Regions from separate parts of the Alkaliphilus crotonatoxidans genome, predicted to be linked through region 1. Evidence: riboswitches for the same ligand, from Rfam matches in the RefSeq annotation. Region 1 holds a riboswitch; each other region holds the start of a gene.
What was found. Region 1 has a riboswitch for cobalamin ahead of ACYQ1I_RS12255 (anaerobic ribonucleoside triphosphate reductase). Riboswitches for the same ligand answer to the same signal wherever they lie in the genome.

Region 1 (5,066 bases):
AACCTTAAATCAGCTCTGATCTGGTCGGCCTCAAATTTGCCATCGACCAGTAGATCAGTATTGTTCAGCAGCTCATTCCAGCCCCTTCGACGGTGTCTTTGGCTTAACAGCACCTCCATTGTATAGCCTGTATAGGTAACTACATTCAAACCAAGGTCCTTTACGGCCCCAGCCAGGCCCCCGAAGGCCAACGCCTGCTCAAAGGGATCACCACCGCTTAGGGTAAGCCCGTCTAAAAGGGGATTTTGCCTTACTTTTTCAATGACTTCTTCTATTGTTACCTCGTAGCCCCCTGTAAAGGAATGGGTTTGGGGGTTATGACAGCCGCCGCAGCGGTGTCTGCACCCCTGGGCAAAGACCACCAGCCTGATGCCTGGTCCATCTACAATGGATTCACCAGCAATGCCCGCTATTCTCATGTTCACCTTGCTTCCCTCTTTCTACAAACTGACTATAGGTGCTTTACTCGATCCTTTTCCTCTTCCTTCTTGGCATCGTTAAATCGATCAAGGGTTCCTACCAAATAGCCTGTAATTCTTCTAATTCGATCAAACTTTACCTCGCCTTCCCGGCGTCCGCATTGGGGACAAATATCTTTAATTACACCCGTATACCCGCAAACAGGGTCCCGATCGACAGGGTGATTAATAGAACCATAGCCGATTCCCATTTCCTTCATGGTTCTGATGATTTTTTCAAAGGCCTCCAGATTGTTGGAAGGACTTCCATCCAGCTCAATATAGGTAATATGACCGGCATTGGTCAGCTCATGATACGGTGCTTCGAGTCTAATCTTGTCATAGGCATTAATTTTGTGATAAACCGGTACATGGAAGCTGTTGGTATAATACTCTCTGTCGGTTACCCCTGGGAGCTTACCGAAAATTTGTCTATCCATCTTGACAAATCTTCCGGCGGTTCCCTCGGCAGGGGTAGCAATCAATGTAAAATTCATTCCATACCGTTCACTGGCCTCATCCATTCTTTTTCTCATATGACCGATAATTTCCAGACCCAGCTGCTGTGACGCCTCCGATTCACCATGGTGGGCACCCCTCAGGGCCTTCAGACATTCTGCCAAACCTATAAAGCCCAGGGTCAAGGTACCATGCTTGATGACCTCCCGTATTTCATCCTCTGCCTTAAGCTGGTCAGAGCCCAGCCAGACTCCTTCTCCCATTAAAAAGGGAAAATTTTTCACCTTCTTGGCGGCCTGTATTTCAAACCGCTCTAAAAGTTGCTGAATCACAGAGTCAATCATTTGATCCAGCATTTCATAAAATCTGGCCTCTTCTCCCCTGCTTTTGAGGGCCAGTCTGGGAAGATTAATGGTGGTGAAGCTCAAATTCCCCCTGCCAAAGGCAATCTCGTTGTTGGGGTCATATTGATTTCCCATTACCCTGGTTCGACAGCCCATATAGGCTACCTCGGTTTCAGGACGCCCTGCCTGATAGTATTTTAAATTAAAAGGAGCATCAATAAATGAAAAGTTAGGAAATAGCCGTTTGGCACTTACCCGGCAGGCCAGCTGAAATAAATCGTAATTGGGCTCACCGGGATGATAGTTAATCCCCTCCTTCACACGGTAGATCTGAATGGGGAAAATGGCCGTTTCTCCATTTCCAAGGCCGGCTTCGGTGGCTAACAACAGGTTCTTTACCACTAACCTTCCTTCGGGTGATTGGTCAAGGCCATAATTGATTGAGCTGAAGGGCACCTGAGACCCGGCCCGGCTGTGCATGGTATTTAGATTATGAATAAAGGCCTCCATGGCCTGATATGTCTTTTTATCGGTTTCCTGAAGGGCATTTTTCAGAGCAAAGGCCTGGATTTTTTCGACGATCGCTGCATCCTCAATATATCGCTCAAGCCGTTCCCTCTCATATTCCTGGTATCCGTTATTGTTGGCCATTGATGGCAACAAGCCCTTTTCCCCTTCTATTTCCTTTATTATTGTTTCCACCAGGTAATCGATATCCTTCAATGAAGTTAAAAGCTCCATTGCTTTAAATAAATTCCGCTTGTATTCCTTAATAAAGGTTTTAGTCACCCCTGGTGCCATACCATAGTCAAAGTTTGGTATACTTTGCCCTCCGTGCTGGTCATTCTGATTGGACTGGATAGCAATACAGGACAGGGCTGAATAGCTGCTGATATCGTTTGGCGTCCGTAGAGAGCCATGGCCTGTATTAAAGCCGCCCCTAAAGAGTTTATCAATATCAATTTGGCAGCAGGTGGTGGTTAGGGTTAAAAAATCAAGGTCATGAATATGGATATCCCCCTCCTTATGAAGCCTGGAATGGGCGGGGTCCAATACATACATTTCGTAAAAGTGCTTGGCACTTTCAGTACCATACTTCAGCATGGTACCCATGGCCGTATCGCCATTGATATTGGCATTTTCCCGCTTCAGGTCATTATCCTTGGCTTCTTTAAAGGTGATTTCCTCCATTACCTTCATCAGCCGGGTATTCATTTCCCGAATTCTTGTTCTTTCAGCCCGATATAATATGTAATTTTTTGCAATTTGTGGCGAATTATTGGCAATGAGCACCTGCTCCACAATATCTTGAATTTCTTCAACACTGGGAGCCGCCTCATGATATAGCTGTGATAACTGGTTTACCACCTTTTCCGTCAGTTCTACGGCATGGGGATAGTCATTTTGCCCCGCCGACATACTGGCTTTATAAATGGCATTGGTGATTTTTTCAATATTAAAAAATACTTCCCTTCCATCTCTTTTCCTAACTCTTGTTACCATGGTCAACCTCCTAAATATGGATGTACAATAAATAAAACCCCTTGATTCCAAGGAGTATCAAACCTCAACCATCACAACATATGGTCATATTTATTATACCACATACTACATATAGTGCAAATGTTTTCTGTCATCAATTTTGTGAATGAAGGAGGTGCTGGGGACCAAACCCTCAGCAAATAGCCATGTTTCTCTCTCTGTCAAACAGAAAAAGGGCCATGACCACGGTTTTAGGAAAGTAATTCCCCAGCGGCTCACACATCATCCATTTAGCAATAAAACAGCCCCTCCTATGCAGGAAGGGCATAATGTCTCGTGATAAACAAAAGCAATGCTTCTTTTATCAGAAATAAAAATAACACCCCTCATCCCCGTGAGTTTTAGTATTGTTACCATTGGCAGGTCTCCTGACTTAGCCGTAGCGAATCCTATCCCTTCCCATACCTTGGTACAGTGGTTTTGACAGGCTTCTAGGACATTACAGTGGCGGGACCGTACCGGAATTTCACCGGGTTTCCCTTTTAAGCAATCCTCAAGGGGAATGCACCAATAGCCTTTTTAATTTACCAAATTATATCATGCCCATCAATTGAAGTCAAGGGATTTGCATCCCGCTGGAGTCCCCTTCCAGCCGTTCCATAAAAAACAAATAATACGGTTCCGCCTCCTGCTCCATCAAGGGATTTTTTAAAGTAATGAAGTTAAACTCCCTTTCTATCACAAAGTCCTTCAGGTGAATTTCTGCCACCTCTCCCCTGTTAATCTCCTCCAGGGCAGCATCCCGATACATAAAGCTTAAGCCTGTTCCCGACTTTACCAAATTTTTTATCACGTTGACATTACCAATTTCAACAACCTTTTGGAAATTATCCAGGGTATAATTTTTATCATAAAGGCCCCTCTCCAGTATGGCCCGAGAACCCGACCCCTTTTCTCTGATAATAATGGTCTCATTTTTTAAATCCTCCAAAAATACAGCCTGATTCTTCATAGGATGGTTTAAGGGGGCAATTAAAGTGAAGGGGGCCCGTTTATACAGCCGGGTTGAATAATCGGCCTTATTAAAAAGCCCCTCCACCAGGGCAAAGCTGATTTTCCCCTCTGCAAGCATTTTTAGTACCCTTTCGGTATTATAAACATACATTGTGATATCGTATTGGGCAAATTGTTTAATAAAATCCCCCAGGATCGGGGCCAGGGTAAATTCACCTATGGTCAGGGTGGCGGCAAAGGCCAATGCTTTTCCTTCACCAGCCTCCTCCTTTAATTTCCGAGCCAAAACCTGCTCATTGATCCTTGAATTTTGAGCATATTGGTAAAAAATCTCTCCAGCCCTGGTGAGCCTCAGCTCCTTATTGATGTACTGAAGCAGCTTTAAGCCATATTGCCTTTCCAGGGCCTTGATGTGCTGCGTAACAGCCGGTTGGGTTAGGCAGAGTTCCTCAGCGGCCTTTGTGTAGCTTTTATGCTTCCATAGGGTTAGAAATGAAACCACCTTAATATCCAGCATTTAATCACCTTTTATTAATTTTTATTATAATCATATAAGTAATTATAATTAGATTTTATAACTATTCAATGATAAAATCAAGGGGGACTGACAGAAAGGAGTTGATTATATGACCTTCATTCGAGAATATACCTTCGGAATTCTCTCTACAGCCATTCTGGCCCTGGCAGCGGTCCATGGCAGCGGATTCATCCCCAACCACCTAATTGGGGCGGGGGTTTTGGCACTCTTGATTGGTATGCTACTGAATCCCCTTGTGGCGGGTCGTCAATTATTTGAAAAAGGAATTAATTTTACATCAAAGAAGATTTTACGCCTGGCCATTATTTTAATGGGCGCCACCCTTAGCTTTGCCCAGGTGGTGGAGGTTGGCAAGTTTTCCCTCTTTGTAATGGTCTTTACACTGCTATGTGCCTTTGGGGGCGGTTATTTATTCGGCCGGCTTTTTAAAATGGACTGGCGGCTGTCAAGCTTGATTTCGGCAGGAACGGGAATTTGCGGGGGATCTGCCATTGCGGCCCTGGCCCCGGTGATTGACGCTGAAGATAGCTATATTGCCTATGCCATTTCGGCCACCTTTATTTTTGATATCATCATGGTGGTTCTTTTCCCTATTATGGGCAGCTATTTTCAAATGAGTGATCTGGGCTTCGGGCTTTGGACGGGAACCGCTGTGAATGATACCTCCTCTGTGGTGGCGGCCGGCTATGCCTTTTCTGACATTGCAGGGAGCTATGCTGTCATCGTCAAGCTGACAAGAACCCTGTCGATCATCCCTGTGGTACTGATTTT
Region 2 (5,066 bases), on a different contig from region 1:
CTTTACTAAAACGCAGTCAGCAGCAAGTATCCCTTGAGTTAATCGAGATGGGCCCCCTTTGTATCGACAAAAAATCCCACCAGGCCTTTTTACATGAAGAAATATTGAGTTTAAGCCCCAAGGAGTATGATTTACTGATTTACTTTGCCCATCATCCCAATTTGGCCCTATCAAGGGAAAGCCTACTGGATGGTGTATGGGGATACGATTATTATGGAGACCTGAGAACGGTAGATACCCATGTTAAGCGGCTACGACACAAATTAAAGGATTTCGGAAAAAAAATCGTAACCGTAAGGGGTACAGGATACCGCCTTGAGGTGAAGGAATGAAAAAGAAAAGTATTTTTGTGAGGCTGTTTTCACTCTTTGTGGTGTTTACCGTTATGATTATGGGTGTTCTTTTAATACTTCAAACAAACTTTTATGGAGAATTTTATCAAAGAAAAAAGATTAATCAAATGGAAAACTATTCAGCTAAAATTAATAGAATGATAAAAGAAGAAGGATTCACCGAGGAACTTTTTACTGAAATGGAAGAAATGGCAGCCCTAATGAGCGGAAGAATCAGAGTCATGGATTATTGGGGAAGCACCCTCTATCAGGCCGGAAATTTAATTGGCTTTGATAGAATGATGGGGTACCCCCGAGAAGCCTGGGAGGCGGCAATGGAGGGCAAGGTTGTTAACTACAAGGTAACAGGCCACATGGGGCAAATGAGTGAGCTGGCCCTTTTGTATCCTGCCGACAACTATATTTTATCCCTGCAAACCCCCCTGGAACCAATCGAGGAATCAGTGTCCATTTCCCGGCAATTTTCCATCTATATTCTATTAGTAGCCTTGTTTCTGGCCCTGCTTTTGGCAGGAATTTTTTCCAGAACCATCAGTAAGCCATTGGTAAAGCTAAATGCTGTGGCCACTGAAATGGCCCGCTTAAATTTTGATGTACGATGGGAAGAAGCCCGTAGTGATGAAATAGGGCAACTGGGAGAAACCTTTAATTTTTTAACGGATCAATTGAAGGCGGCCTTTGAAAATTTGAAACAAGAGTTAATTCAAGAGAAGAATCTTGATAAGATGAGAAAGCAGTTTGTAGGCAGGGTGTCCCATGAAATGCAGACCCCCATTGCCTTAATCAGGGGATATACAGAGGCCTTACAGGATGGTATAGCCAATAACGATGAAGAAAAGGAAGCCTATTATCAGATTATTCAGGAGGAGACCAACAAGATCAGTACCATGGTAAAGGACTTATTGGATCTAAGTCAGCTGGAATCAGGTAATTTTAAAGTTAAGATCAGCCAGTTTGACCTGGGGGAACGAATCGATCAAATTCTTTCAAAGTTTCAATTAATGAAACGGGAAAAACAGCTTAGATTAGAGGTGGTGGCAATTGATCGGGAATTAATGGTGTTGGGCGACGAATATCGAATTGAACAGGTATTAAACAACCTGATTCATAATGCAGTAAAATACTGCTATCATAATGCATTGGTTCGGGTAGAGGTAAAGGATCAAGGTGAAAAAATATGGGTAGGGGTTTTTAACGAAGGAAGGCCCATCCCCCAAGAGGATATGAACTATATATGGGAGAGCTTCTACAAAGGAGAGGAAAGACCTGGAACAGGGTTAGGTCTAGCCATTGTCAAAAGTGTGCTGGAGCTGCATCAAAGCAATTTTGGTGTAAGAAATGAAAAGAACGGTGTCTTATTTTATTTTGATTTAGAAAAAGCAGGAAATTCAGAATCTATATAGAAGCAATAATTTGACATGGCTTAAGCAGGCCCAGACTAAGTAGTAGCAGGCAGGCCTGATTAAGGCAATTAGGAAAGGAATAGGGTAGGGTTATGAAGCCATTTACAAAAATTCTTCGACTAGTCCTAATTCTTGCACTAGCCCTGGGGGTTTATCTTCTTTTTACAAATGGCCTGGGTGGCCGTTCTGTAGATATAAAAAAGCTGCAAAACCTGGTGGAATCCTTTGGTATGTGGGGGGTAGCGGTATTTGTTATTCTATCCTCCATTAGACCCTTTCTGTTTATTCCCAGTCCGGTTCTATTTGTACTGGGAGGGGTGCTTTATGGAGGTTTGATAGGAAGTATTCTAAGCCTAGTGGGGCTTTTGACGGGTGCCTCCCTTTGCCGTTATTTTGCCGGGCGGTTTCAAAAATTTTTTGTCAGGATTATTGGAAAGCATCACAGGGATAAGCTGGAGGAATTGGGTGGAGAAAAGGTGGTAAAAAAACTGTTTATGATGAGGGTAACCCCAGGCTTTCCCTTTGACCCCATAAGCTACGGTGCAGGCCTGGCAGGAATTAACTACTCTCAATTTTTATTGGGAACGGCTTTGGGAAGTACCCCTAAGGTATTTTTATATACTTTTTTAGGTGACGGTATTGATGAAATATTTTCCATTAAAACCCTTGCAGTTTTTATTATTTTAATCCTTTTAGCCTGTCTGCCACTGTTGTTAGATAAAAGACCGGCCGAGTATTTAAACCATAATTAGATTGTATCAAGATACAGTTAAAAAAAACTTGGTATAGGACATTTAATTTGATATAGTTATAACGAAACAGAAAATAAAAAATATAGATCATTTTTAAATAGGTTTAACATCAAATCGATGTTATGAAAAAGGGAAGTTGGGTGAAAATCCCACGCGGTCCCGCCGCTGTAAAGAGGAGCTTCTTCTTAGTAACCACTGGGAAACCGGGAAGGAAGAAGAAGTAATGAATCTGAGCCAGAAGACCTGCCTATTTAACAATAACATCAATTCTACGGGTCATAGAAGGTGTTCTGGTATTAAATGATGAAAGCATACCCCTTGACCCAGTTCAAGGGGTTTATTAATGGATAAGAGGAAAAGGTGATTAAAAATGAACTTAGTGGTTTTTGGGGTTACCCACAAAAGCTCTACCATTGGCCTTAGAGAGAAGGTGGCTTTTACAAAGTCAAAGCTTGAAAGGGCCTATGAGGCCTTTAATCAGGATCCCTTTATTAAAGAGGCCATTATTATTTCAACCTGTAACCGAAGCGAAGTCTTCGCTTTGGTAGCGGATTCCTCACGGGCCTGTGAATATTTCAAAGGCTTTTATCAAGACTTTTTTAAGCTTACTGAAATAGAGCTGAAGGGCCAATATCATTTTTTAGACGGAAAATTAGTAGTTACATATTTGTATAATGTCTGCTGCGGCTTCGACTCCCTGGTGCTGGGGGAAGATCAAATCCTGGGGCAGGTGAAGGAAGCCTACTATTTTGGCATGGAGGAGGGAAGCAGCGGCAAGGTATTAAATAGACTTTTTCTTGAAGCCATTTCCACCGCCAAGGAGATTAAAGCCAAAACGGGAATATCAAACAATCCCCTGTCTATTAGCACCATTGCAGTGAAACAAATTGAGCGGCAGGTAGGGAGCTTAACCGATAAGCGGGTGTTGGTAATTGGCTTTGGCAAAATGAGTCGGATTGCCATAGAAAATTTAATAGATAAAAATATTAAGGAAATTTACCTATGCAACCGAACCAGGGAAACTGTTGAAAAACTTCAAAAAAGCTATCAACAAATTCAATATTGCCCCTTTGAGGAACGCTACCACCTGATTAACAAGGTAGATGTAATTATCAGTGCCACAGGGGCCCCCCATTACGTACTGAGGCAGGAGGCCTTTCAAAAAAGCTATAAAGGCAAAGGCTCATTATGTATAGTGGATATTGCCCTGCCCCGGGATGTTGAGCCTTCCATAGGCGAAATAAAAGGAGTCACGCTATTTCATATTGATCAATTAAATGAGATTGCAAAGGAGAGCATGGCCTTTCGAAAGCAATGCGTTGGGGAAGCAGCCCAATCGATTCAAGAGGCCGTGGAGGAATATTGTAATTGGTATCGATGTCTGCCCATCTATTCAAGAATCGAAGCTATAAAAAGCTATAGCGACCGGTTAACCCAGGAGGAATTGGAAAGGCTCTTTAAAAAGCTTCCCCATGTGGAGGACCGAGATAAAGGGCAAATAGAACAGGTCGTCAAGAGCCTAATTAAAAAAATCTGGAGAAGGCCGATTCTACAAATGAAAAATGCCGGTATCGGGGGACGGGGCGAAGAGGTTGCCGCCATTGTAGACGAGCTTTTTGATTTCCATAATACCAAAAATTGATGGGGGAATGAATATGTACTATCCAATCATGCTCCAGCTTGCCGGTCGACGCTGTACCGTTGTGGGGGGCGGAAGGGTGGCCGAACGAAAAATAAATTCCCTGCTCCAGCATGGAGGCCAGGTGACTGTCATTAGCCCCAAATTGACCCCGCATCTTCTGACCTTAGCACAAGGGGGTAAAATTCAATGGCAGAAAAGATTCTATGAAAAGGGGCTTTTAAGGGGCAGCGAGCTAATCATTACAGCCACCGATGATCCCTTGGTCAGTCAAGCCTGCTGTGAGGAAGCCCGGGCCCTGGGCATTATGATTAATGTGGTGGACATGCCGGAAAGGGGAGATTTTATTATACCCGCCATCCACCGGCAAAACAGCCTTACCTTTGCCGTTTCAACGGAGGGGAAAAGTCCCCTGCTGTCCCGGGCCATTGTTGCCGAATTAGCTCAGCGGTATGGCAAAGACCATGGTCATTTAGTGGATATATTGGGAAAGATCCGTGAAAGGGCCCAATTAGAAATAAAAGATTCCGTAAAACGAAAGGAACTATATGAAATTTTAGTACAGGCTGGTCTTACGGGAACAGCAGACCTCTGGGAAATCTACGAGGCATTTAAATATAAAGAGGGTGAAGAAAATGAGAACCATTAGAATTGGCTCCCGGGCCAGTCAACTGGCCTTGGCCCAGGCAGCAATTATTGTAGAGCAATTGAGGGAGCATTTTCCGCAGCACCAATATGAAGTCATTAAAATCAAGACCATGGGTGATAAAATACTGGACAAAACCCTTGATAAAATAGGTGGTAAGGGCCTGTTTGTCAAAGAAATACAAAATGCGCTCCTTGAAAATCGAATTGACCTGGCTGTCCACAGTATGAAGGATATGCCGGCCCAAACCCTTGAGCAGCTACATTTGGCAGC
Region 3 (5,066 bases), on a different contig from region 1:
TAGTTACTTCTCGTCTTATGGTTGCGGTGTTTCCTGCGGTATCGGTTACGATTACCTCTAATATATTAATATGCTTGTCAAAGCTGGTGTCCCTAAACTCATGTCGCCCTCTGGTGTTGACAGATTTAGCTGTTAGCACCTTTCCATTAAGCTTAACAACCATTGTAATGTCTACAGCCTCATCCTTATTGTCTGCAGGAGTAATATAGAAGACAGGAATCACATCGGTGGTAATGACATCCTTAACCTGATTTGTTATATTTGCTGTTGGAGGCTCTGTATCGGCCACGGTCTTTATGAGAAAATGGGCCGATCGAATATTATCCCCTTTTATGGTCACCTCATAGCTTCCCGCCTGACTGAAATTAACGGTTACTTCCCCCGATTCGTCAGTTAATAGTCCCTGATCGGACTTACCATTAACATATACGGCGGCATTGGCAACTGTGTTGATTTCATCCTCTTCACCAAGGCTATATCCCTGGGCAGTCAGGGTGAGGTCTGCCCCCGAATAGATGGTGATCTCCTGTGGCGTGAAGATAGAGGGATTCGTTCCCCTAGAGCTAAAGGGAATTCCCAGCCAGGTATAGTAAAAGTCCCCAGTATCTTTTCCTAAGTAGATAATAATGGATTCCCCATTGCTTACATATCTTGAAGATAAATCCCTGATGGTTCGTCCGTTTTCTACAGAGGATAGCCAGGCCTCTTCCTTAGCTGGATCTGCCATCTCTTGATTAATCATACTAAAGCCCCTGGCATTTTCAGTATAGCTGATTCCTTTTGCGTCCAGGGCTTCCTTGACAACGTCCTTAACGGTGTGCTTTCCTTTTTTAAGGGGAACGACAGCATCAGTTAAAATCACCTGATCCTTGCCTTCAATCCTTACAATGGCCTGTCCATTTTCTATGGGTGCTTGTTTTCCCCAATGATAGATAGAGCCCTTTCCCTCTAAAAAGTAAATATATTGATCCAGGGCATAGAGGGCCTGCTCAGTGGCCATCCCATTGAGGGTTAGGTTCCCTCTAAACTCAGCATGGGCAAAGCCTCCGCCGGGAACCTCAAAGGTTAATAGGGCATCAACAACATTTTTCCCATCCTTGCTAAACCTTTCGCCTGTGGGGTCAATCCCATTGGAAGCCAGCCCCATAATTACCTGGGCACAGCTTTCTGAATTGATTGTACCCCAGGAATTATATCCTCCCCCAGGCTCCTGTATCTCTGAAAGCCGATCTGCAGCCTTTGAAATAGCCGCCTGCACCGCTGGATAATCGGAGTTATTGTATGGGGCAAGGGCCGTCATTGCCATTCCTGTCATATCGGGGTCTGCATTACCTAAGCCATCCCCACTTAAATTCCATCCTCCGCCTTCGGTGCATTGGGCATCCACCAGACGGTTAATCAGCTTTTCTCTGGTCCATCTTGCATCGGCAGGAATTTGATATTCCCCTGAATCGTAGGCAAGCAAGCCGAAAACGATAGCATTTAATCCTTGACTCTCTAAATCAGCAGTGTAGATTTGTTTGATTAAATTATACCCTGCAATATTGGTGGGGTCTCCCCCTGCAGCCAGTATTCCTAAGGTCATTCGCTGAAATTCTGTGGGTTTATTATAATAAGTATTATTATTATCAGGATTTTTTAAATTAGCCTCTATTTCCTTAAGGTAATCTGCTGGAATCAGCTGGCCTTTACCTGCCCTTGCCAGACCAATTGCCGCCCAGTCCATACTGTAATGGTTGGTAACAACAACATTGCTGGCCCCTTCTATGGCAGACGCTACCCTTTCCCTCAAATTTTCCAGGGGCTTGGCCTCTACTGTAAATCTAACCGTCTGAAACCTGGGGGTTTGGGGGTCATTTGTGTCATAAATCCCTAGATCGTATTCTCCGGGAGCCATATCCTCGGGAATCGATATTTCATGATCGACCTTTCCCTCCAGATCGGTTGTTACGGGAATGTCTATCCAGCGATCTGATGGAGTTTCATAAATATCACTGGTGTCGGGGAGGAAAATTCCTAATCCGTAATCCTCATTGGGGTTTCCGTAAACACTGGCCGTTACGGTATCCCCAGGATAGACTGTCACTGTGCTTAGTTCAAGGGTTACATTGCTGAGGGCAGTATCGGCGTAGGCTGTCAGGGGGCCATTGCCAAAGATATTCAAGCCCTGGGGTATAAATAGATTTCCCAACACCATGGCCAACATGATTAAAAAGGAAATCGTTCTTTTATGCCTTATTCTCATTACAAACTCATCTCCTAGCTTATTGATAATATGAGCAAATTTATTTGCCCCTGAATTTTGTTACTTTACAACTGAATTAAAACGACTTTAATTATTTAATATTGTGATTGGCTTTCTCCATGATTTGACATGTTGTATTCCATCGGCTTCACTGCCTGAGGTATAATAGCTGTCCTGTACATATACGTAGCATTCCGTATCTGCCGTAACGCTGGGCAGGGTGATTGTTGCCTTCCCTTTATTGGCTCCGCTTGTGGCTGTTGTGCTTGAAGCAAGGATTGCTCCATCGGATACCCGCTCAACCACAACGGTGGCACTGCCTAATTCTTCAAAGGGGCTTATTGTCCAATTCCATAGGTCAGTAAAGATTTGTCCCTTTACAGTAACATCAAAGGAGCTGTTTTCGTTATAGGTTGAATTAATGCTGCTGTAATTGCTTAAGCAGGTATAATAGGTATACTCAGGCAGGGCATAATACCAACTTATTTTATCCCCATCATTTAGGGTATAGCTTGCTGCCCCAACACTTGGCAACTCATCTAATGTAGGAGAAGCCGATTGATCATTTGTATCCCATACTCTATACATCCAGCCTCCGAAGAATGAACTGGGATAATCCTGATCAGTTTGTCCTGCAACGGCGCTTACATAGCCACCGGATTCCGTATAGCTGATTGAATTGTCTGTGGCTGCTTCTTCAAAGGCATCCATTACTGTGAATCCTGTTGTATCAGTTAGCACAACCTCATATTCATCTAAAATTTCTCCGTTCCCGTCATGATAGCCTTGTATTCTAATTGTGACAGTTTTAGAAGCTGCAAAGGCTGTAGCTGAAAACATCATAGATATAATCATCACTAGGGTTACTATAATTGATAATTTTTTAATCGATCTTCTCATTATTAACCACCTCACATAAGAATTTTGTATCCTTCAGGGGCAAATAAAATTGCTTTATTGATCGAATCCTATTAAATTTTAACAAAATAAAACCTCTCAACTTGAATCATTAAGAGGTTTTTTAGCATTTTTAATCCTTATGTCATGCCTGTCAATATGTAAACCATACATTGCAGCATGCATCTTAAAACACCCCCCATCGACCGTAGAGTAAAATGGTGCATACAAAACAGGCAGGTCTTCTGGCTCAAGCGTCATCATCCTTACAACCTTCCCATGTTACCAGTGGTATTCTGTAAGGACTCCTCTTTTACAGCGGCGGGACCACGTGGGATTTTCACCCAACTTCCCTTTTCACCAATTAATAATTACTTCCCATAAAAAACCATAATTGGCACCTGTTTCAGCTATTCAGTTTTCACATACATTATATCTTATAAAATATGACTTGTCATGTAAAAATTTCCTTTTAAGGCCTATTCTTTAATACAGTCAATAAAAAAGCCTTAGATTAATTCTTTCTTAGGAATTAACTAAGGCTTTTTCAGAGAGATAGAGATAGCTTCTTTTCATTATAAAAATATAAACTAAGTTAAGTTTATATTTTATTACTAATTAATTGATAATTGATGCCCTGTAATTTCTAGTGAGTAATTGGCTGAATCATCTGCTCCATAAACGCCTATATAATAAGTACCGGTAGGTGGATTAGATAGGCTAAAGTGTTCTTGGGGTATAGCTTTATTTTCTTTTATCCAATAGGTTGATGGCGCCCCTTGATAAGGGTCATCGCCTGGTGCCCATATAACTATGTCAAGATTTTCTTCATTTTCATCTAATACTATCATGGTGACATTCAAATCTGCTTCTCCAGAATTAACACCTATAGGGTACAAAACTACCTTTCCGTACGAAACGTATCCATCAGGTATACATATATATGTTCGATAAGTATTGAAAGAGCCTGAGCCTTGGGCTGCATTCTTAATGGAATCATATGCCAGTATTCTTCCATTGCCATAGTTCTTATCGTAACCTATTTCACCCATATCTGTTCCACTAAACCTTATTGTAGTTGATTGTCCCAGAGAATATGCTGCATCATACATAAGTGCATAAACGCCTGAAAGCATAGGCGCAGACATTGAAGTACCTGATTTTACTGTATACTCACTACCTGTGTTAGCTGCTGCCGCCCTTATATTATACCCTGGAAGTACAACGTAAGGACCGTTGTTATAGGATACATTTCTATCAGTCCCACGGGAGGAACTTTCTGATAAGCCCCATCCCCCTTCATAAGGGTCTTTAATATTCCCCACAGAAGTAGAAGTATATTTAGCGTAAGTCGATAAAGTGTCATAATATGGTGGTTTATTACCATCATTACCTGCTGAAACAAAGACTGGAACTCCTTGGGCATCGATTTCATTAATCACCTCAATTATCTCTTTTCTCGCTTCGTAGGAAGCACTAGTCCCAATACTCATATTAACAACATTAATACCATATGTATCTAAATTTTGAAGAATCCATCTTAATCCTCTTAATGTATCTGCAGGATTTCCCTTCTTCCCAGCCTCAGGCAAAGTTTTTATTCCTACAAGGGCTGCCCCCGGGGCAACTCCTTCCTGAATTCCTGGATCTCCTTCTCCAGTGCCAGCTGCAATACTAGCAACGTGGGTACCATGTCCATGATCATCATAAGGATCAAGTTCACCGTTAACAGCATCATACCAACCAATTACTTTGCCTCCATCTAAGTCAACGTGTTCAGCATCAATTCCTGTGTCCATAACAGCAATTACAACATCATTCTTAGAGTAAGAATTCTCTCTTCCATCTAAATCACCAGTAACTTTAAAATCCTTCCTAGCTTTTTTTACACCTATCATATCCGTTGCTGCATTAAGGTTAATAC
Region 4 (5,066 bases), on a different contig from region 1:
GAAAAACGATTTTGTCATGTTTTATTCTGGTATCTTAAAACAGTATGATTATGGCACCATTCCGTATTTTTCTAGCTATATAGAATTGTCTGATGAGTTAGTTGACTATTTGATTCACAAGGAAGTCAGCTTTATTGGAGTCGATATGGCCGGGGCTAAAAAACCTGATAATCACCCCCGTATAGATCAATATTGTGCCGACAGGGGTGTGTTTATTATTGAAAATCTGGACAACTTAGATGTGCTATTAAAAAAAGTACCAGATCAGCCCTTCAAGGTCTATACCTTTCCTGTCAATTGGAAGGGTTTTTCTGGACTTCCCTGCAGGGTCATTGCTGAAATTTAGTTTTAAAGGGGCTCCTTGAAGCGCCCTCTTTCTAAATAGCACCTATTTTAACTTTTTTTAACACTGTAAAGTACATGTCTATATAATTCGCTATTCTTTTCCAGGCGCGGATGATTAAAGTCCTTCACATACCCCATTCCGATCTTTTTCATTACATTTTGTGAGGGTATATTTATTTTTGCAGTGAAGCTGTAAATTTCTTCAAAGCCCAGCTCTTTAAAACCATATTCCAGGCACGCCTTGGCTCCTTCTGTTGCGTACCCCTTGCCCCATGCTTCTTTTTTTAAGCGCCAACCAATCTCTATACAGGGCGTAAAGTCAGCATCAAAGGTTGCCCTGTGGAAGCCGATAAAGCCGATAAATTCTTTATTCTCTTTTACCTCAACGACATACAGCCCAAATTTGTATTCTTGAAATTCCTTGTTAATAGCTTCGTAGAAGGTGTCTGTTTCTTGGGCTGTAAGTGTTTTAGGAAAATATTTCATTACTTTTTGATCTGCATTTAGCCTTCTAAAGGCCTCTAAATCTGATTTTTCCCAATCTCTTAAAACTAATCTGGGGGTTTCAATGTATATCATCCTGTACCTCCTGAACAATTTAATCATTATTTAAAGCTGTACTTTTATTATACTATATTGGCCAAAGGCTTACATCAGCCACTGACTAACCGGGATCTGACAAATATTGATATATTATAAACTATCTTCTTTTTCTTATATTAGTTTTTCAGCAAAATATACTAGGTTAATTTCGGGGAAATAGATAATAACTAACGTATCATTATATTTTACAAACTCTTGCCATATATAATACCTATGAAACTGAGGTCTTTTATTTTCGGGTATACCTAATTCCATTACGATAGTATTAACAAATTGCTCAAGCTCATTATTTCTTACATTTTTAGAATCCCCACTAAGTATTTGTATTTCCCTCGTCCCTTTAGTAGAGCTTGGAATGGAAGATTGTTCCATATTTTTTACTTCAAAAATCGTATATCTTATTCCATCACCTCGAAAACCACGTTTATCTGAAACATGATACATTTCTTTAAAATCTGAAGGTATATCAATTTCCCAAATTAATTCATATATTTTTTCGTGTGAATAATAGATTTTTCCAACATTATAGATGAAAATTGGAGTTAGAATGATTATAATTAATATTACTAAAACTATTATTTTAGACTTCATATACAAGTATTCCCCCTATTTTTTATCAAAGTATCACTAAAATATTTATGTTAATAGCCTAATTTGGACATAAACAAAAATTCAAAAAAGATTTTAACTCTAATAAAAACATTATCAGACCTTCTTACACATTTAGTATATTTCTTTGATTTGGAAATGTAAAGAATCTAATGAATTTTATGGAAGCCAACTGCGTGATAATAGATACAAACCTAAACCTGAATGATTCATAATAATCCATCGATCGTGCTTTTCACCTCATTGTCACTATGTTTTGATTACCTTTACTTTTACCTAAAAGTGAATCTCTAACAATGTAAAAGAGTTCCAACCTTGTTAAAATGAAGTCACTTCTAAAGACCTCTAAATCTAATCTTTTAAAACTAATCTGGGGGTTTCAATGTATATCATCTTGTACCTCCTGAACAATTTAATCATTATTTAAAGCTGTACTTTTATATTAGCATATAGATAAACCTTCATTTCTGATAATAAGCAACATTCCACAGGCCAAAGACCTTTCCCTTACTTTCGCACCACGCAGGGAAGGATAGGCGGGTTTGTTCTCGGTTATATGCTTCCCATGCTTCAATCAGACTGTCGTAATATTGGCATGTTTCAGCTATATTATCTTTACGTGGCCCTTCTCTTAGGCTTTTTATTAGCTTAAATACCTTTCTTAAGGAGTCTTTGGCCTTTTCTATTTCACCGATAAATAAACTCTCAGATAAATGATGGATTTGATAAAATGTTACAATTTATTAAATTTCACCAGCATATCTAGCCATGAGAAAGTCTATTGTACGCTCAACATTTTTTAGATTCAGCCATATTTGATGGTTCTATTGATTATTATTTAACAACCTTATTATGTGAAAACAAGTGAAATTTTCATTTATGGTTAATAAATTCCAGTGTATTTCAACCCTTACCAGCTCCTCAATATATCTTTCCACCGGAATAACAATCTACCATGCTATAACTTTCAGCATAGTGTAGAAGTCATGGAAGCTTAAGTGAAATGGCATTGGTCATTGAAAACCCCATAGTATATTGAGGCTATATGACTTAAAGGTATTGCTGTTTTAACATTTTTAAACTGTAGTAATTCTATATTTCTCCAATGCCTTCTTTAAAGGTAACCATATGATTAATCATGTGACATGCTGCTTCAATAATTGGAAAGACCAGGGCCGCCCCAGAGCCTTCTCCCAAACATAAATCCATGTAGATCATCGGCTGAAGACCTAATAACTGGGAGGCTTTTTTACCACCTATTTCTGCTGATGCATGGGATGGTATCAAATAGTCCTTTACTTTTGGGGCAATTGCTGTGGCTATTAGTGCTGCTGCACTTGAGATATAACCATCCACCACAACCGGTATTCTATTGGCCGCTGCTGCCAGCATGACCCCCGCCATTCCTCCAATTTCAAGACCGCCAACCTTAGCCAGTACATCAATACCATCCGATGGATCAGGTCGGTTTAAAGCAATGGCCTTTTCTATTACTTTGGCCTTGTGCTCAACTCCACCTTCACCAGTTCCAGATCCTCTTCCTGTAATCTCGGTAGGGTTAATTCCTCCAAAGACTGCTACAATTGCAGTACTGGCAGTAGTATTACCGATGCCCATTTCACCGGTTCCCAATAGATTAACTCCCTTTTTAATTTCATCAGTAGCGATTTCAATTCCCACTTCCAAGGATTTTATGGCTTCTTTCCGGGTCATGGCAGGCCCCTTGGTCATATTATCTGTTCCATATTTTATTTTTCTCGCAATTAAACCACTGTTTCGTTCCAGATCTGCCTTTACCCCTACATCTACAGCAACTATTTTGGCCCCTGAAGCCTTTCCCAAGGCGCATACGCCAGTAACTCCTTTGGTAAAGTTCATCGTTTGTATAGCTGTAATTACCTGGGGATTACCAGCCACCCCTTCTTCATACACCCCATGATCCGCCGCCATTACGATAATTGCTTTGTTATCCACTATAGGGTGGATATTTTTGGTAATACCTGCCAGCTGCACCGCTAAATCTTCTAATCGCCCCAGACTCTTTGGCGGTTTAATTAGGTTGTCCACCCTTGTTCTAGCCTTTTCCATCATTTCTTTGTCCAGCGATTCAATCATACCAATGGTCTTTTGCAACAGATTCATAAAATCCTCTCCCTTGTTGAAATTTTATATGGAGTTCTCTTTAATTTAATTATTATAAGTGAGAACTTTTCTATCAATTTAAAAAATAAAAGTCTACAGCTTATTGAAATCACAATAAACTGTAGACTTTTCCATCATCCACGTTTCATAAAGTATATAGGCAGGTCTCCTGACTCTGGTTCTTTGCTCACTGAGCCTTCCCAGATAAATATCCGGTGGCGTTTTTCAGTAAAGCTCCCCATCACAGTGGTGGGTCCGTTGAAGATTTACACTTCATTCCCTATTCTCCTCAAAAGAGGCACCTATTACTTTCTTTTTATTTTTCATCTATATCATATAACATATGGAATTTATCGTCAATGGATATTGATATCAGCTGTAATAGATCATCTAGTCGTTCTCCTGGGCTGATCCCTTTGAGCAATTATCCATTTCAAGATTTGTGGTTGTATTATATTTGAAGTGATAGCGTCCTGAGCCTACCTCTAAGGGCCTTGCCTTTTCTGGAAGGACTATTTCTGCGGTTGTATTTGGCGGAATAATAATATCAATTGTAATTTTTCCATTGCAACATTCCCAAGAAACACTGATGAGTCCATACATTGTTTCCAGGGTCCCCTTTGCAGAAGTAAGGCCCTTTATAAAGGTCGGCGCTATTCTTATTCTCTTGTATCCAACATCTAGCAGCTGAATTCCTGCAACCCTTTGATATAACCAGTCACCTATGACACCATATGCATAATGGTTAAAGGAATTCATACCCGATTCTTCAAAGCTGCCATCGGGCAGCATGGAATTCCATCGTTCCCATATGGTTGTGGCGCCTTTCTTTACTGCATATAGCCACGATGGATAGTCATCCTTAAGAAGCAGCTCTCCCGCTATTTCATGAAGGCCATTTTCTGATAATGTATGACACAAATAGGATGTGCCTATGAAACCGGTAACAAGGTGATTTTTATGGTCAGCCAGGTTATTTTTTAAGGATGTAATGATTCTGTTTCTGTATTCCTTTTTAGCCAGGTTAAAATATAAGGCTAGGACACAGGCTGTCTGTGTTTCACTCACTAAACGTCCTGTTTTCGTAATGTATTCATCATTAAAGGCATTTAAAATATTATTGTACAGCTCGTAATACTTTTTATAATCCCCTTCCTTTCCAAGCAATTTTGCCGCTTTAAATACAATCTCTGTTGAATAGGCGTAAAAGGCAGAAGCTACCAGGTATATGTCCGTTACCCCTGTTCTGTTACTCCCTTCCTCTTTATCGAGTCCTAACCAGTCTCCATACTGGAATCCTGTCTGCCATAAATAGCCTTCTGACCTGGATTGAATATAATCAACCCAGCCCTTCATGCTCTCGTACT

Region 2: it holds a riboswitch for cobalamin, as region 1 does, so the genes downstream of both, hemA (glutamyl-tRNA reductase) here and ACYQ1I_RS12255 (anaerobic ribonucleoside triphosphate reductase) in region 1, are expected to answer to the same signal.
Region 3: it holds a riboswitch for cobalamin, as region 1 does, so the genes downstream of both, ACYQ1I_RS00015 (DUF4430 domain-containing protein) here and ACYQ1I_RS12255 (anaerobic ribonucleoside triphosphate reductase) in region 1, are expected to answer to the same signal.
Region 4: it holds a riboswitch for cobalamin, as region 1 does, so the genes downstream of both, cobT (nicotinate-nucleotide--dimethylbenzimidazole phosphoribosyltransferase) here and ACYQ1I_RS12255 (anaerobic ribonucleoside triphosphate reductase) in region 1, are expected to answer to the same signal.

Annotation. Positions count from the first base shown of each region.
Region 1 covers NZ_BAAHXS010000006.1:34,303-39,368, reverse strand. Annotated here, with positions in the region: gene nrdG (anaerobic ribonucleoside-triphosphate reductase activating protein) at 1-419, opposite strand, end outside; gene ACYQ1I_RS12255 (anaerobic ribonucleoside triphosphate reductase) at 452-2,764, opposite strand; cobalamin riboswitch at 3,145-3,330, opposite strand; gene ACYQ1I_RS12250 (LysR substrate-binding domain-containing protein) at 3,360-4,274, opposite strand; gene ACYQ1I_RS12245 (YeiH family protein) at 4,384-5,066, shown strand, end outside.
Region 2 covers NZ_BAAHXS010000004.1:915,161-920,226, forward strand. Annotated here, with positions in the region: gene ACYQ1I_RS06935 (response regulator) at 1-332, shown strand, start outside; gene ACYQ1I_RS06940 (sensor histidine kinase) at 329-1,756, shown strand; gene ACYQ1I_RS06945 (TVP38/TMEM64 family protein) at 1,849-2,508, shown strand; cobalamin riboswitch at 2,591-2,773, shown strand; gene hemA (glutamyl-tRNA reductase) at 2,879-4,150, shown strand; gene ACYQ1I_RS06955 (precorrin-2 dehydrogenase/sirohydrochlorin ferrochelatase family protein) at 4,164-4,796, shown strand; gene hemC (hydroxymethylbilane synthase) at 4,783-5,066, shown strand, end outside.
Region 3 covers NZ_BAAHXS010000001.1:1,417-6,482, reverse strand. Annotated here, with positions in the region: gene ACYQ1I_RS00020 (S-layer homology domain-containing protein) at 1-2,245, opposite strand, end outside; gene ACYQ1I_RS00015 (DUF4430 domain-containing protein) at 2,333-3,145, opposite strand; cobalamin riboswitch at 3,361-3,555, opposite strand; gene ACYQ1I_RS00010 (S8 family serine peptidase) at 3,757-5,066, opposite strand, start outside.
Region 4 covers NZ_BAAHXS010000004.1:673,104-678,169, forward strand. Annotated here, with positions in the region: gene ACYQ1I_RS05730 (cyclase family protein) at 1-346, shown strand, start outside; gene ACYQ1I_RS05735 (GNAT family N-acetyltransferase) at 394-924, opposite strand; gene ACYQ1I_RS05740 (hypothetical protein) at 1,060-1,539, opposite strand; gene cobT (nicotinate-nucleotide--dimethylbenzimidazole phosphoribosyltransferase) at 2,650-3,699, opposite strand; cobalamin riboswitch at 3,842-4,020, opposite strand; gene ACYQ1I_RS05750 (family 78 glycoside hydrolase catalytic domain) at 4,090-5,066, opposite strand, start outside.